2 regions of the Citrobacter sp. LJND-P06 genome follow, and region 1 is predicted to be linked to the other one. Evidence: predicted binding sites of a transcription regulator. Region 1 holds the regulator's gene; the other holds the start of a gene.
The links. The regulator CRP, encoded in region 1, controls carbon source genes, mostly activating them, when cyclic AMP is high. The targets are predictions, from matches to a motif close to ATGTGANNNNNNTCACAT.

Region 1 (6,306 bases):
CGCGACGGCGCTACGTAAACTGACAGAAAAAACAGGGGTTTCCCCTTCATGGCTGGAGCAACTGGATACCGTCTCCGGGCCTGATCGCGACCCACGCGGCTGGAGCCTGACCGTCACCTGGTTCGCGCTGATCGCCTGGGCCGATTGCGCGCCGCATATCGCCAGCGTTAGCGACGCCCGCTGGGTGCCGCTCGACAAGCTTGCCGAATATCCTCTGGCGTTCGACCACGAGAACATCATTGCCTCAGCGCTGCATCGCCTGCGGCAAAAAACGATGTACTCGTTACTGCCCGTTTACTGTCTACCGGCGTCGTTTACCCAGGGTCAGTTGCAGGAGGCGACCGAAATCATTTTGGGTCAGGCCATTCAGCGTAAAAGTCTGATTCGCCGTTTTGAGGCGTCGGGCATGTTTGAAGAGACAGGGGAAAGTGCGGCGACAGGGACACGTAAAGCCCGTCTCTGGCGGCGTAAACCCGGGGTGGACATCCATCTTTTCTCACGTAACCTCCTGACTGACTAAGCGTAAAATCACATATTGGCTAACCTGCCAGCCGTGTGCGCGGTATAGTTATTCTTCCCGATGATTAATTGCTCTGGTGCTATGGTTGAAATCACCCCCACAGAAATGACCCCGACCGACGCTGATTCGTATGAGTTCCGCCCGATGCGCGGCATCAGCAATCGCCATCTACAAACGATGCTCCCACGACTGATCCGCCGTAAAGTGCAGTTCAGCCCACACTGGCAACGCCTGGAATTACCCGACGGCGATTTTGTCGATCTGGCATGGAGTGAAGATCCACATCAGGCGAAGCACAAACCACGTCTGGTGGTGTTTCATGGTCTTGAAGGGAGTCTGAACAGCCCGTATGCCCACGGACTCATAGAGGCCGCACAAAAGCGTGGATGGCTGGGTGTCGTGATGCACTTTCGCGGTTGCAGCGGCGAACCCAATCGCCTGAATCGCATTTATCACTCCGGGGAAACGGAAGACGGCACCTGGTTTTTACAGTGGCTGCAACGCGAGTTTGGTCGTGTTCCCACCGCTGCGGTTGGCTATTCGCTCGGCGGCAATATGCTGGCCTGCCTGCTGGCGAAAGAGGGTCGGGGGATTCCTGTCGATGCGGCAGTGATTGTCTCCGCGCCTTTCGTGCTTGAAGCCTGCAGCTATCACATGGAAAAAGGATTTTCGCGCGTTTACCAGCGCTACCTGCTCAATCTGCTCAAAGCCAACGCGTCACGCAAACTGGCGGCCTATCCCGGCACGCTTCCTGTCAATCTGGCGCAGCTAAAAGCGGTACGACGTATCCGTGATTTTGATGATCTTATTACTGCCAAAATTCACGGTTTTGCTGATGCGATAGACTATTATCGTCAATGTAGCGCCATGCCGTTGCTCAATCAGATCGCCAAACCTACGCTGATTATTCACGCGAAAGACGATCCGTTTATGGACAGTCATGTGATCCCGAACCCCGAGAATCTGCCGCCGCAGGTAGAGTATCAATTAACCGAGCATGGCGGGCACGTCGGCTTTATCGGCGGGACGCTGCGCCGCCCGGAAATGTGGCTTGAATCGCGCATCCCTGACTGGCTCACCACATATCTGGAAGCATAATCATGATCATCCCCTGGCAGGAGTTGTCCGCTGAAACGCTGGATAACCTGATTGAAAGCTTTGTATTGCGCGAAGGCACCGATTATGGTGAACATGAACGTTCGCTTGCGCAAAAAGTCGCCGACGTAAAACGCCAGTTACAGCGCGGCGAGGCCGTTCTGGTGTGGTCCGAACTCCACGAAACGGTCAATATCATGCCCAAAAAGCAGTTGCACGAGTAATCCCCCGCTGAGGGCCGACTATACTAAAACGAGTGTTTATTCATGGAGTTGTTATGTCTGCCAAACATCCAGTGATTGCGGTAACAGGATCCAGCGGCGCGGGGACCACCACCACCAGCCTCGCGTTCCGTAAAATTTTTTCACAGTTAAATCTGCGCGCCGCCGAGGTGGAAGGCGACAGCTTTCATCGCTATACGCGTCCGGAAATGGACATGGCGATCCGCAAAGCGCGGGACGCCGGGCGACATATCAGTTATTTCGGCCCCGAAGCCAATGATTTTGGTCTGCTGGAACAAACGTTCGGCGAGTACGGACACGCGGGCAAAGGCCAGTCGCGGAAATATCTGCATACCTACGATGAAGCAGTACCGTGGAATCAGGTGCCGGGAACCTTCACGCCATGGCAACCCCTGCCCGAACCGACCGACGTCCTGTTCTATGAAGGACTGCACGGTGGCGTAGTGACGCCGCAGCATAACGTGGCGCGCCATGTGGATTTACTGGTTGGCGTAGTACCGATAGTCAACCTGGAGTGGATACAAAAACTGATCCGCGACACCAGCGAGCGTGGACACTCCCGCGAGGCGGTGATGGATTCGGTGGTTCGCTCTATGGATGATTACATCAACTACATCACCCCGCAGTTCTCCCGTACGCATATTAACTTTCAGCGCGTCCCCACGGTGGACACCTCGAATCCCTTCGCGGCAAAAGGCATCCCGTCATTAGACGAGAGCTTTGTCGTTATTCATTTTCGTAATCTGGAAGGGATCGATTTTCCCTGGCTGCTGGCAATGCTTCAGGGCTCGTTTATTTCACATATCAATACATTAGTCGTGCCGGGCGGCAAAATGGGACTGGCAATGGAGTTGATCATGCTGCCGCTGGTTCAGCGACTGATGGAAGGCAAAAAAATCGAGTAAGGTAAGATTTTGCCGGATGGCGGTGTTGCGTTATCCGGCCTACTCCTGTCGTAGGCCCGATAAGCGCAGCGCCATCAGGCAAGGATCATCAGGCAGCAATCACTTCGTATGAATGCGTGATATTCACTGCTTTTTCCAGCATCAACGCCACGGAACAATATTTTTCAGCAGACAGATCGACTGCGCGCGAAACGGCGGCGTCTTTGAGATCATTGCCAGTCACAATGAAATGCAGATTGATATGCGTGAACAGGCGCGGCGCCTCTTCACGACGCTCGGAAGTGAGCTTCACTTCGCAATTGGTCACGTCCTGGCGTCCCTTTTGCAGAATAGACACCACATCGATCGCACTGCACCCACCCGCAGCCATTAACACCATTTCCATCGGACTCGGTGCTTTATCACCGGAGTTACCATCCATCAAAACCTGGTGTCCGGAAGCAGACTCTCCCAGGAAGGTTAGGCCTTCAACCCATTTCACACGCGCTTGCATATTTCGTAACTCCAATGTTTCAATTTTCCTGACAGATTACGCGGACATAACAAATCTCGCAACGGAAGGCGACCTGTATCAAGCTGAAGCGAGACACCAGGAGACACACAGCGAAAGCTATGCTAAAACAGTCAGGATGCTACAGTAATACATTGACGTACTGCATGTATGCAGAGAACATCACATTACAGGCTGCAGTACATTTTTAGCAGCCCCCTTCCCTGGCAGCGGGAAGCATATTTTGGCAACCCCAGAGACAGCGTCGTTTTCTGGCTCTGGAGACAGCTTATAACAGAGGATAACCGCGCATGGTGCTTGGCAAACCGCAAACAGACCCGACTCTCGAATGGTTCTTGTCTCATTGCCACATTCATAAGTACCCGTCGAAGAGCACGCTGATTCACCAGGGTGAAAAAGCAGAAACGTTGTACTACATCGTTAAAGGCTCAGTGGCTGTGCTGATTAAAGACGAAGAAGGGAAAGAGATGATCCTTTCTTATCTGAATCAGGGCGATTTTATTGGCGAATTGGGCCTGTTTGAAGAAGGCCAGGAGCGCAGTGCATGGGTTCGTGCAAAAACGGCCTGTGAAGTCGCTGAAATCTCCTACAAAAAATTTCGCCAATTGATCCAGGTGAACCCGGATATTCTGATGCGCCTGTCTTCCCAGATGGCTCGTCGCCTGCAAGTTACGTCCGAAAAAGTCGGCAACCTTGCCTTCCTCGACGTAACCGGTCGTATCGCTCAGACTCTGCTGAACCTGGCGAAACAACCCGATGCGATGACTCACCCGGACGGCATGCAAATCAAAATCACCCGTCAGGAGATCGGTCAGATCGTTGGCTGTTCTCGCGAAACCGTTGGTCGTATTCTGAAAATGCTGGAAGATCAGAACCTGATCTCCGCGCACGGTAAGACCATCGTCGTCTACGGCACTCGTTAACCCCGTCAAAATGGCGTATTACCCTGTAATACGCCATTTTTGTTGGCACCGATGTGGCGAAGACTGATCTATCACCCTGAAATCAACTACGCACTGCGGCAAACGCTGGTGTTGTGTTTACCTGTGGCGATCGGCCTTATCATCGGCCAGTTGCATCTGGGATTGCTCTTTTCTCTCGTTCCCGCCTGCTGCAACATCGCCGGGCTTGATACCCCCCACAAACGCTTTTTCAAACGCTTAGTCATTGGTGCATCGCTGTTTGCCGGATGCAGCCTGGCAATGCAGCTCCTGCTCGCGCAAGCAATACCGCTGCCGCTGATTCTGACGGGTTTAACGCTGATTCTTGGCGTGACGGCTGAACTCAGCGCCTTACATGCCCGACTCCTGCCGGCTTCGCTGATCGCCGCCATTTTCACACTCAGCCTTGCCGGTAACATGCCCGTGTGGGAGCCGTTGCTGATCTATGCCCTGGGCACCCTGTGGTACGGGCTTTTTAACTGGTTTTGGTTTTGGCTCTGGCGTGAACAACCGCTGCGCGAGTCGCTCAGTTTGTTGTACCGCGAATTGGCCGACTACTGCGAAGCCAAATACAGTCTGCTCACCCAGCATGCGGATCCTGAAAAAGCGCTGCCGCCTTTGTTGGTACGCCAACAGAAAGCGGTGGATCTCATCACCCAGTGTTACCAGCAAATGCACATGCTGTCGGCGCATCACAACAATGAATACAAACGTCTGCTGCGGGCCTTCCAGGAAGCGCTGGACCTACAGGAACATATCTCCGTCAGTCTGCATCAGCCGGAAGAGGTGCAAAAGCTGGTCGAACGCAGCCATGCGGAACAGGTGATTCGCTGGAACGCTCAAACGGTCGCCGCACGTTTACGCATCCTGGCGGATGATATTCTGTATCACCGCCTGCCAACTCGCTTTACCATGGAAAAACAGATTGGTGCGCTGGAGAAAATCGCTAACCAGCATCCCGATAACCCGGTCGGTCAGTTCTGTTACTGGCACTTTAGCCGCATTGCCCGCGTATTGCGGACCCAACGCCCGCTCTACGCCCGCGACCTGATGGCGGATAAACAGCGCCGACTCCCGCTGATCCCGGCGTTAAAAAACTATCTGTCCTTCAAGTCGCCCGCGCTGCGAAATGCCGGGCGTATTAGCGTCATGCTGAGTATCGCCAGTCTGATGGGCAGCGCGTTACATCTGCCGAAACCGTACTGGATCCTGATGACGGTGCTGTTTGTGACGCAAAACGGCTACGGCGCGACGCGGGTTCGCATATTACACCGTTCGGTAGGTACGCTGGTCGGGCTGGTGATTGCGGGCGTGACGCTACACTTCCATATTCCCGAAGGCTTCACGCTAGCGGGCATGCTGGTCATTACACTGGTGAGCTATCTGATCATTCGTAAAAATTACGGTTGGGCAACGGTCGGGTTTACGGTCACTGCGGTGTATACCCTGCAATTGCTGACGTTAAACGGTGAGCAGTACATTGTGCCGCGGTTTATTGATACGGTGATTGGCTGCCTGATCGCGTTTGGCGGAACGGTCTGGCTCTGGCCGCAGTGGCAGAGCGGTCTGTTACGCAAAAACGCCCACGACGCGCTGGAAGCCGATCAAGACGCTATACGCCTGATCCTCAGCGACAATCCACAGGCAACACCGCTTGCGTATCAGCGTATGCGTGTCAATCAGGCGCACAACACGCTGTACAACTCGCTGAATCAGGCCATGCAGGAACCCGGCTTTAACGCGCACTATCTGGCCGATATGAAACTGTGGGTGACGCACAGCCAGTTTATTGTCGAGCACATCAACGCCATGACCACGCTGGCGCGGGAACATACGATGCTGACGCCAGACCTTGCGCAACGCTATCTGGAATCGTGCGAAATTGCGCTCCAGCGCTGCCAGCAGCGTCTGGAGTATGACGGGCCGGGCAGTTCTGGCGATGTGAATATCCTGGAAGCGCCAGAGATGCTCTCCCATGGGTCATTAAGTACCCTGGAACAGCACCTGCAGCGCATACTGGGCCACCTGAAAACCATGCACACCATTTCGTCGGTCGCCTGGCGTCAACGGCCTCACCACGGGATCTGGCTCA
Region 2 (6,306 bases), 1.0 Mb from region 1:
AGCTTCACGCTTCGTGACGACGGTGGTGATATGGCGGATACGCTCTATCCGGTGCTGTCATGGCTGACCTGGCCGATGTCTATCGGTAAATGGACGGTCGAAGGGATAGAGAGCCGCGCACAGCTTCTCGATTCTGATGGCCTGCTGCGCCAGTCTTCCGACCCCTATATTATGGTGCGTGAAGCGTACTTCCAGCGTCATGATTTCATCGCCAATGGCGGGAAGCTTAAACCTCAGGAAAACCCGAACGCGCAGGCGATTCAGGACGAGCTCAAAGATATCGATTCCGAGTGATGGCCTGAGGCCAATAAAAAAGGTGAGCCTGAAAGCTCACCTTTTTTTATGTGCGGGACAGACTTAGAACGCGTAGTTAAAGTTGGTGCCGAACAGCCAGGCCTTACCTTCAGATTCGAACTGGTATGGGCCTTCGTTGATCGTAACGCTTTGACCGTGCATATAAGAGACGCCGACATCTATAGACGCATCTTTATTGAAGGCGTAAGTCGTACCTGCGCTCAGCCAGAAACGGTCCTGATCCGGAATAGAGATGGAACGCTGATCGGCCGGGACGGGGCTATCATCAAACGCGATACCGGTGCGGAACGTCCAGTTATCATCGTAATAATAGGTGGTACCCAACGCGATACGGTAAGCATCTTTAAAGCCTTCATCTTTCTGGAACAACGTTTTTCCACTGGTCGATGTTGCTTTCAGCTCCTGGAACTGACTCCAGCTGGTGTACGCCAGGCTATAGTGAACAGCCCATTGCGGCGCAACGCGGTTATAACCAGAGATTTCCCACATTTCAGGCAGGTTCAGCGTTAAATAGCCTGACTGCGTTGAACCGCCGGTGGCGGTCGGGATAGGAAGACCAAAACTGTTGAGCCCGCGATTCAGATCGCTGCTGTAGTTACCTTTGAAGTCGATTTTTACTTCAGAGCGGTAAGTTAATGCGTAGCGGTTGTTTTTGTCGACTTCATAAAGAATACCGGCGTTCCAGCCAAAGCCCCACTGATTACCGTTCAGGTGAGCAATATTGGTGTCGGCTGGGATACTGTTTGCTGTCGCCGCCAATTGTTGTCCCTGCGGAGTCTGCCCGGCAGGAGACTGCATAATCTGACCGGCAACCAGTTGACCTAAGTCACCGGCGTAGCGATCAATTTTCGCGCGGGCATAGACGGCATTCAGACCAAGACCAAAGCTCCAGCTTTCATTTAAGCGATACGCGCCGCTGACGTTCATGTTCATGGTTTCGAGGTCGGTCGTCCCCCCCACAGAACCCGCGGTGTAATTATCGTTAAACTCGGTAGCCAGACCGTAGTTAGAGGTAATAGAAGCCCCGACACCAAACTGATCGTTGATTGGCGCAACGAAGTGTACGTTCGGTACCCAGGCGGTTGGCGCGATGTTATCTGCGTCCAGACTACGACCTGACGGTGAACGTCCGCTAATATTAACATCAGGATCGATGTACACCGCACCGGCTGAGAACGTCGGACGATCGAACATGGTGATTAACGCCGGGTTACGACTGACGTTACCTGCGTCGTCTGCGATAGCACCTTCGCCCGAATAGGCCCGGCCAAGGCCAGAGGAAGAAAATTCGTTTAACTGAAAGCCTGCAGACCAGGCCTGTGTGGAGATGATTGCCACTGCGACTGCGAGAGCAGACTTTGTAAACAGGGTTTTCTGGCTCATGACCATAACCTCATTGATTTATTTTTATTCAAACAATGTTACATGCCGTAACAGGAGCGCGAAGTGTAGGGTCTGAGGTACGACAGAGAAATCAGACCAGTGGCGTGAGTATAGGTCTGACCAGATGGAATGTTGCAAGTATGTTTATAAAATTTTTCAATTGTGATCTTAGAAACGCGATCCAGCTGGCAAAATTGGGGGTAAGCGCACTCACCCGTTTAGGTGATTTTTGTTTTAGATCATTTTTAAGTGTGATTTCGCTCACTTATCCTATTTCACATCATTAACGACTGGAGAGGTGAATGGCGGGAGCGTAAAATATCCCCAGCGTTTATCTGGCACCTAGGGTGCGAATACAGAGGAAATCTACAATGAGTAAATGCAGTGCTGATGAAACCCCGGTTTGCTGCTGTATGGACGTTGGGACCATTATGGACAACTCCGACTGCACCGCGTCGTACAGCCGTGTGTTCGCGAACCGCGCGCAGGCTGAAGAAACGCTGGCTGCGTTGACGGAGAAAGCGCGTAGCGTGGAATCCGAACCTTGCCAAATCACCTCCACTTTTACTGAAGAGTCCGAAGGTGTGCGTCTGGATATCGATTTTGTCTTCGCCTGTGAAGCTGAAACGCTGATCTTCCAGCTCGGCTTGCGTTAATCCCCTTCCTCAAACACCCTTGTCAAATACTGGCAGGGGTGTTTTCGTAACGCTATGTAACTATTCACTGTGCCATAGCTCGCACTTTCTTATGTCTCCCCTTGGCTAAATGTAAAAAATTGGTTAAGACTGTGATCAGGTCAGACCACTTAAAATATTTTTTACAGGGGAGTGTTATGAGTCAGGCTTTACCACTGGTCACCCGTCAGGGCGATCGTATTGCCATTGTCAGCGGTTTACGTACACCGTTTGCCCGGCAGGCCACTGCATTTCATGGCATTCCCGCCGTTGATTTGGGGAAAATGGTGGTAGGAGAACTGCTGGCGCGCAGTGAAATACCCCCTGAGGTGATTGAACAACTGGTTTTCGGCCAGGTGGTACAAATGCCTGAAGCACCAAACATCGCGCGCGAAATTGTGCTGGGTACCGGGATGAACGTTCATACGGACGCCTACAGCGTGAGCCGTGCCTGTGCGACCAGTTTTCAGGCAGTGGCGAATGTGGCCGAAAGCCTGATAACGGGCACTATCCGTGCGGGTATCGCCGGTGGGGCCGATTCTTCCTCCGTGTTGCCCATTGGTGTGAGCAAAAAGCTGGCGCGCGTGCTGGTGGACGTCAATAAAGCCAGAACGACCGGTCAGCGACTCAAACTCTTTTCCCGCCTGCGTCTACGCGACCTGATGCCGGTTCCTCCTGCCGTGGCCGAATATTCGACGGGGTTGCGGATGGGGGATACCGCCGAACAAATGGCGAAAACGTATGGTATTACCCGCGAACAGCAGGATGCGCTGGCGCATCGTTCGCACCAGCGTGCCGCTCAGGCGTGGGCCGAAGGTAAGTTAGCGGATGAAGTCATGACGACCTGGGCGCCGCCCTTTAACGATCCTTTCTCCGAAGACAATAATATTCGCGGTAACTCTACGCTGGCTGATTACGCCAAACTGCGTCCTGCGTTCGACAAAAAGCACGGCACTGTGACGGCGGCTAACAGTACGCCGCTGACGGACGGAGCGGCTGCCGTTATTCTAATGACGGAATCTCGCGCCCGGGAACTGGGGCTGGTGCCGCTGGGGTATCTGCGCAGCTACGCCTTTACCGCCATCGATGTGTGGCAGGACATGTTATTGGGGCCCGCATGGTCTACACCGCTGGCGCTGGAGCGTGCTGGATTAACGATGGCCGATTTAACGCTCATTGATATGCATGAAGCGTTTGCCGCCCAGACGCTGGCCAATATTCAACTGCTTGGCAGCGAACGCTTTGCCCGTGACGTTTTGGGTAGGGCGCATGCCACCGGTGAGGTGGATGACAGCAAATTCAACGTGCTGGGCGGGTCGATTGCATATGGTCACCCGTTTGCCGCCACAGGCGCACGCATGATCACCCAGACATTACACGAATTACGGCGCCGGGGTGGGGGCTTCGGTTTAGTTACCGCCTGCGCGGCGGGTGGTCTGGGTGCGGCAATGGTTCTGGAGGCGGAATAATGGAAATGACATCGGCTTTTACGCTTAACGTGCGTCTGGATAATGTCGCCGTCGTTTCTATGGACGTTCCCGGCGAAAAGATGAACACCTTAAAAGCAGAATTTGCGACGCAGGTTCGCGCCATTCTGAAACAAATCCGTGAAAACAAAGCATTGCGCGGTGTGGTGTTTATCTCCGCAAAGCCAGATAATTTTATTGCTGGCGCCGATATCAATATGATTGGTCATTGCCGCAGCGCTCAGGAGGCTGAAACCCTCGCACGTCAGGGCCAGCAGATAATGTCCGAGATTAACGCGTTGCCAATCCCGGTTATTGCCGCCATTCATGGGGCGTGTCTGGGCGGAGGCCTTGAGATGGCGCTGGCCTGCCACCATCGCATTTGTACCGATGATGCAAAAACAGTACTGGGCCTGCCGGAAGTACAGCTTGGGTTGTTGCCAGGCTCAGGCGGCACACAGCGGTTGCCGCGCCTGGTCGGGGTAAGTATGGCGCTGGATATGATCCTCACCGGTAAACAACTGCGTGCCAAACAGGCGCTGAAGGCGGGGCTGGTGGATGAGGTTGTTCCCCATTCCATTTTGCTGGAAGCCGCTGTTGAGTTAGCCAAACAGGACAGGTCTGCTCATCGTGAATTGCCGGTTCGTGAACGCATTCTGGCAGGCCCACTGGGACGCGCGCTGTTATTTCGTATGGTCAGGAAACAGACGGAGCAGAAAACGCAGGGTAACTATCCGGCCACCGACCGTATTCTTGACGTGTTAGAAACCGGGCTGGCGCAGGGGAGCAGCAGCGGTTATGACGCGGAAGCCCGTGCGTTTGGCGAGCTGGCGATGACGTCGGAGTCAAAAGCTCTGCGTAATATCTTCTTTGCCAGCACAGAGGTGAAAAAAGACCCCGGCAGTGACGCGCAACCCGGCGCGCTCGAAAGCGTAGGGATTCTTGGCGGTGGATTAATGGGCGGCGGTATTGCTTATGTTACGGCCTGTAAAGGCGGCGTGCCAGTTCGCATCAAAGACATTAATACGAAAGGAATCAATCACGCGCTGAAGTACACCTGGGATCAACTTGAAACGAAAGTGCGCCGCCGCCATATCAAGGCAAGCGAACGTGACAAACAGTTGGCGTTAATTTCGGGCTCTACCGATTATCGCGGTTTCTCTCACCGGGATCTGGTTATTGAGGCTGTGTTTGAAGATCTGTCGTTAAAACAACGGATGGTGGAGGAAGTTGAGCAGAATTGCGCACCTCACACGATTTTTGCCTCTAACACCTCATCTTTACCGATTGGGGATATTGCAGCAAAAGCCCTCAGACCGGAACAGGTCATCGGCATGCACTTCTTCAGTCCGGTAGAAAAAATGCCGCTGGTTGAGATAATCCCGCATTCAGCCACGTCTGAGAAGACAATTGCCACAACCGTTAAGCTGGCGAAAAAACAGGGTAAAACGCCCATTGTCGTGAGCGATAAAGCGGGGTTCTACGTTAACCGCATTCTTGCTCCCTATATCAACGAGGCCATCCGGTTGCTGACGGAAGGGGAACGCGTCGAACATATCGACGCCGCGCTCGTAAAGTTTGGTTTTCCGGTAGGGCCAATCCAACTTTTGGATGAGGTTGGAATCGATACAGGCACTAAAATTATACCTGTACTGGAGGCGGCTTACGGAGAACGTTTTAGCGCGCCTGCAAATGTTGTTGCTTCAATTTTGAATGATGATCGCAAAGGTAGAAAAAATGGCAGGGGTTTCTATCTTTATGGTGCAAAAGGGCGTAAAAGCAAAAAACGCGTCGACCCTGCAATTTATACGCTTATTGGCGTGCAAGGGCAGAACAGGTTTTCCGCGCAGCAGATTGCTGAACGTTGCGTGATGTTAATGCTCAATGAAGCCGCACGTTGTTTCGATGAGCAGGTTATCCGGAGCGCCCGGGATGGTGATATCGGCGCTGTTTTCGGTATTGGTTTTCCGCCATTTCTTGGCGGCCCGTTCCGTTATATGGACTCCCTGGGGGCGGGAGAAGTGGTTGCAACGCTGCAACGGCTGAGCGCGCAATATGGTGACCGGTTTACGCCGTGTGAGCCGCTATTGCAAATGGCGCAGCGTGGTGATCACTTCTGGAAGAACGGGGGAACGGACCTGTAAGTATAAGGTCAAAGGTAGGATGAATCCGCACCGAATGAATGTATCATGCTCAATTTGTAAACAGAAATTGACTATACTTACGCCATTACGGTAAAAAACAGCGTTTCATTCGGCGAGCGGATAAGGCACAATGCCGGCCACCGCATTTTTACCACTACCATTAAGGTATTGAGTACGAATGTGGGTGATTCTGGTTAACAAAAGCGGTGCAATATGCAAGTTTTTATCATGCGTCACGGCGACGCGGCCCTCGATGCCGCCAGTGATTCGGTTCGTCCCTTAACCTCTTGTGGTTGTGACGAGTCCCGCCTAATGGCGAACTGG

Region 2: the regulator CRP is predicted to act here: its motif matches at 1,948-1,965, upstream of ACO7SM_RS06665 (YfcZ/YiiS family protein).

The regions. Positions count from the first base shown of each region.
Region 1 is NZ_CP187317.1:363,755-370,060, reverse strand. It holds gene ACO7SM_RS01670 (NUDIX domain-containing protein) at 1-520, shown strand, start outside; partial or broken gene ACO7SM_RS01665 (hydrolase) at 556-1,618, shown strand; gene ACO7SM_RS01660 (YheU family protein) at 1,621-1,839, shown strand; gene ACO7SM_RS01655 (phosphoribulokinase) at 1,893-2,762, shown strand; gene ACO7SM_RS01650 (OsmC family protein) at 2,851-3,255, opposite strand; gene crp (cAMP-activated global transcriptional regulator CRP) at 3,564-4,196, shown strand; gene ACO7SM_RS01640 (YccS/YhfK family putative transporter) at 4,248-6,306, shown strand, end outside.
Region 2 is NZ_CP187317.1:1,380,276-1,386,581, forward strand. It holds gene mlaA (phospholipid-binding lipoprotein MlaA) at 1-294, shown strand, start outside; gene fadL (long-chain fatty acid transporter FadL) at 358-1,698, opposite strand; gene ACO7SM_RS06665 (YfcZ/YiiS family protein) at 2,070-2,354, shown strand; gene fadI (acetyl-CoA C-acyltransferase FadI) at 2,531-3,841, shown strand; gene fadJ (fatty acid oxidation complex subunit alpha FadJ) at 3,841-5,982, shown strand; gene sixA (phosphohistidine phosphatase SixA) at 6,196-6,306, shown strand, end outside.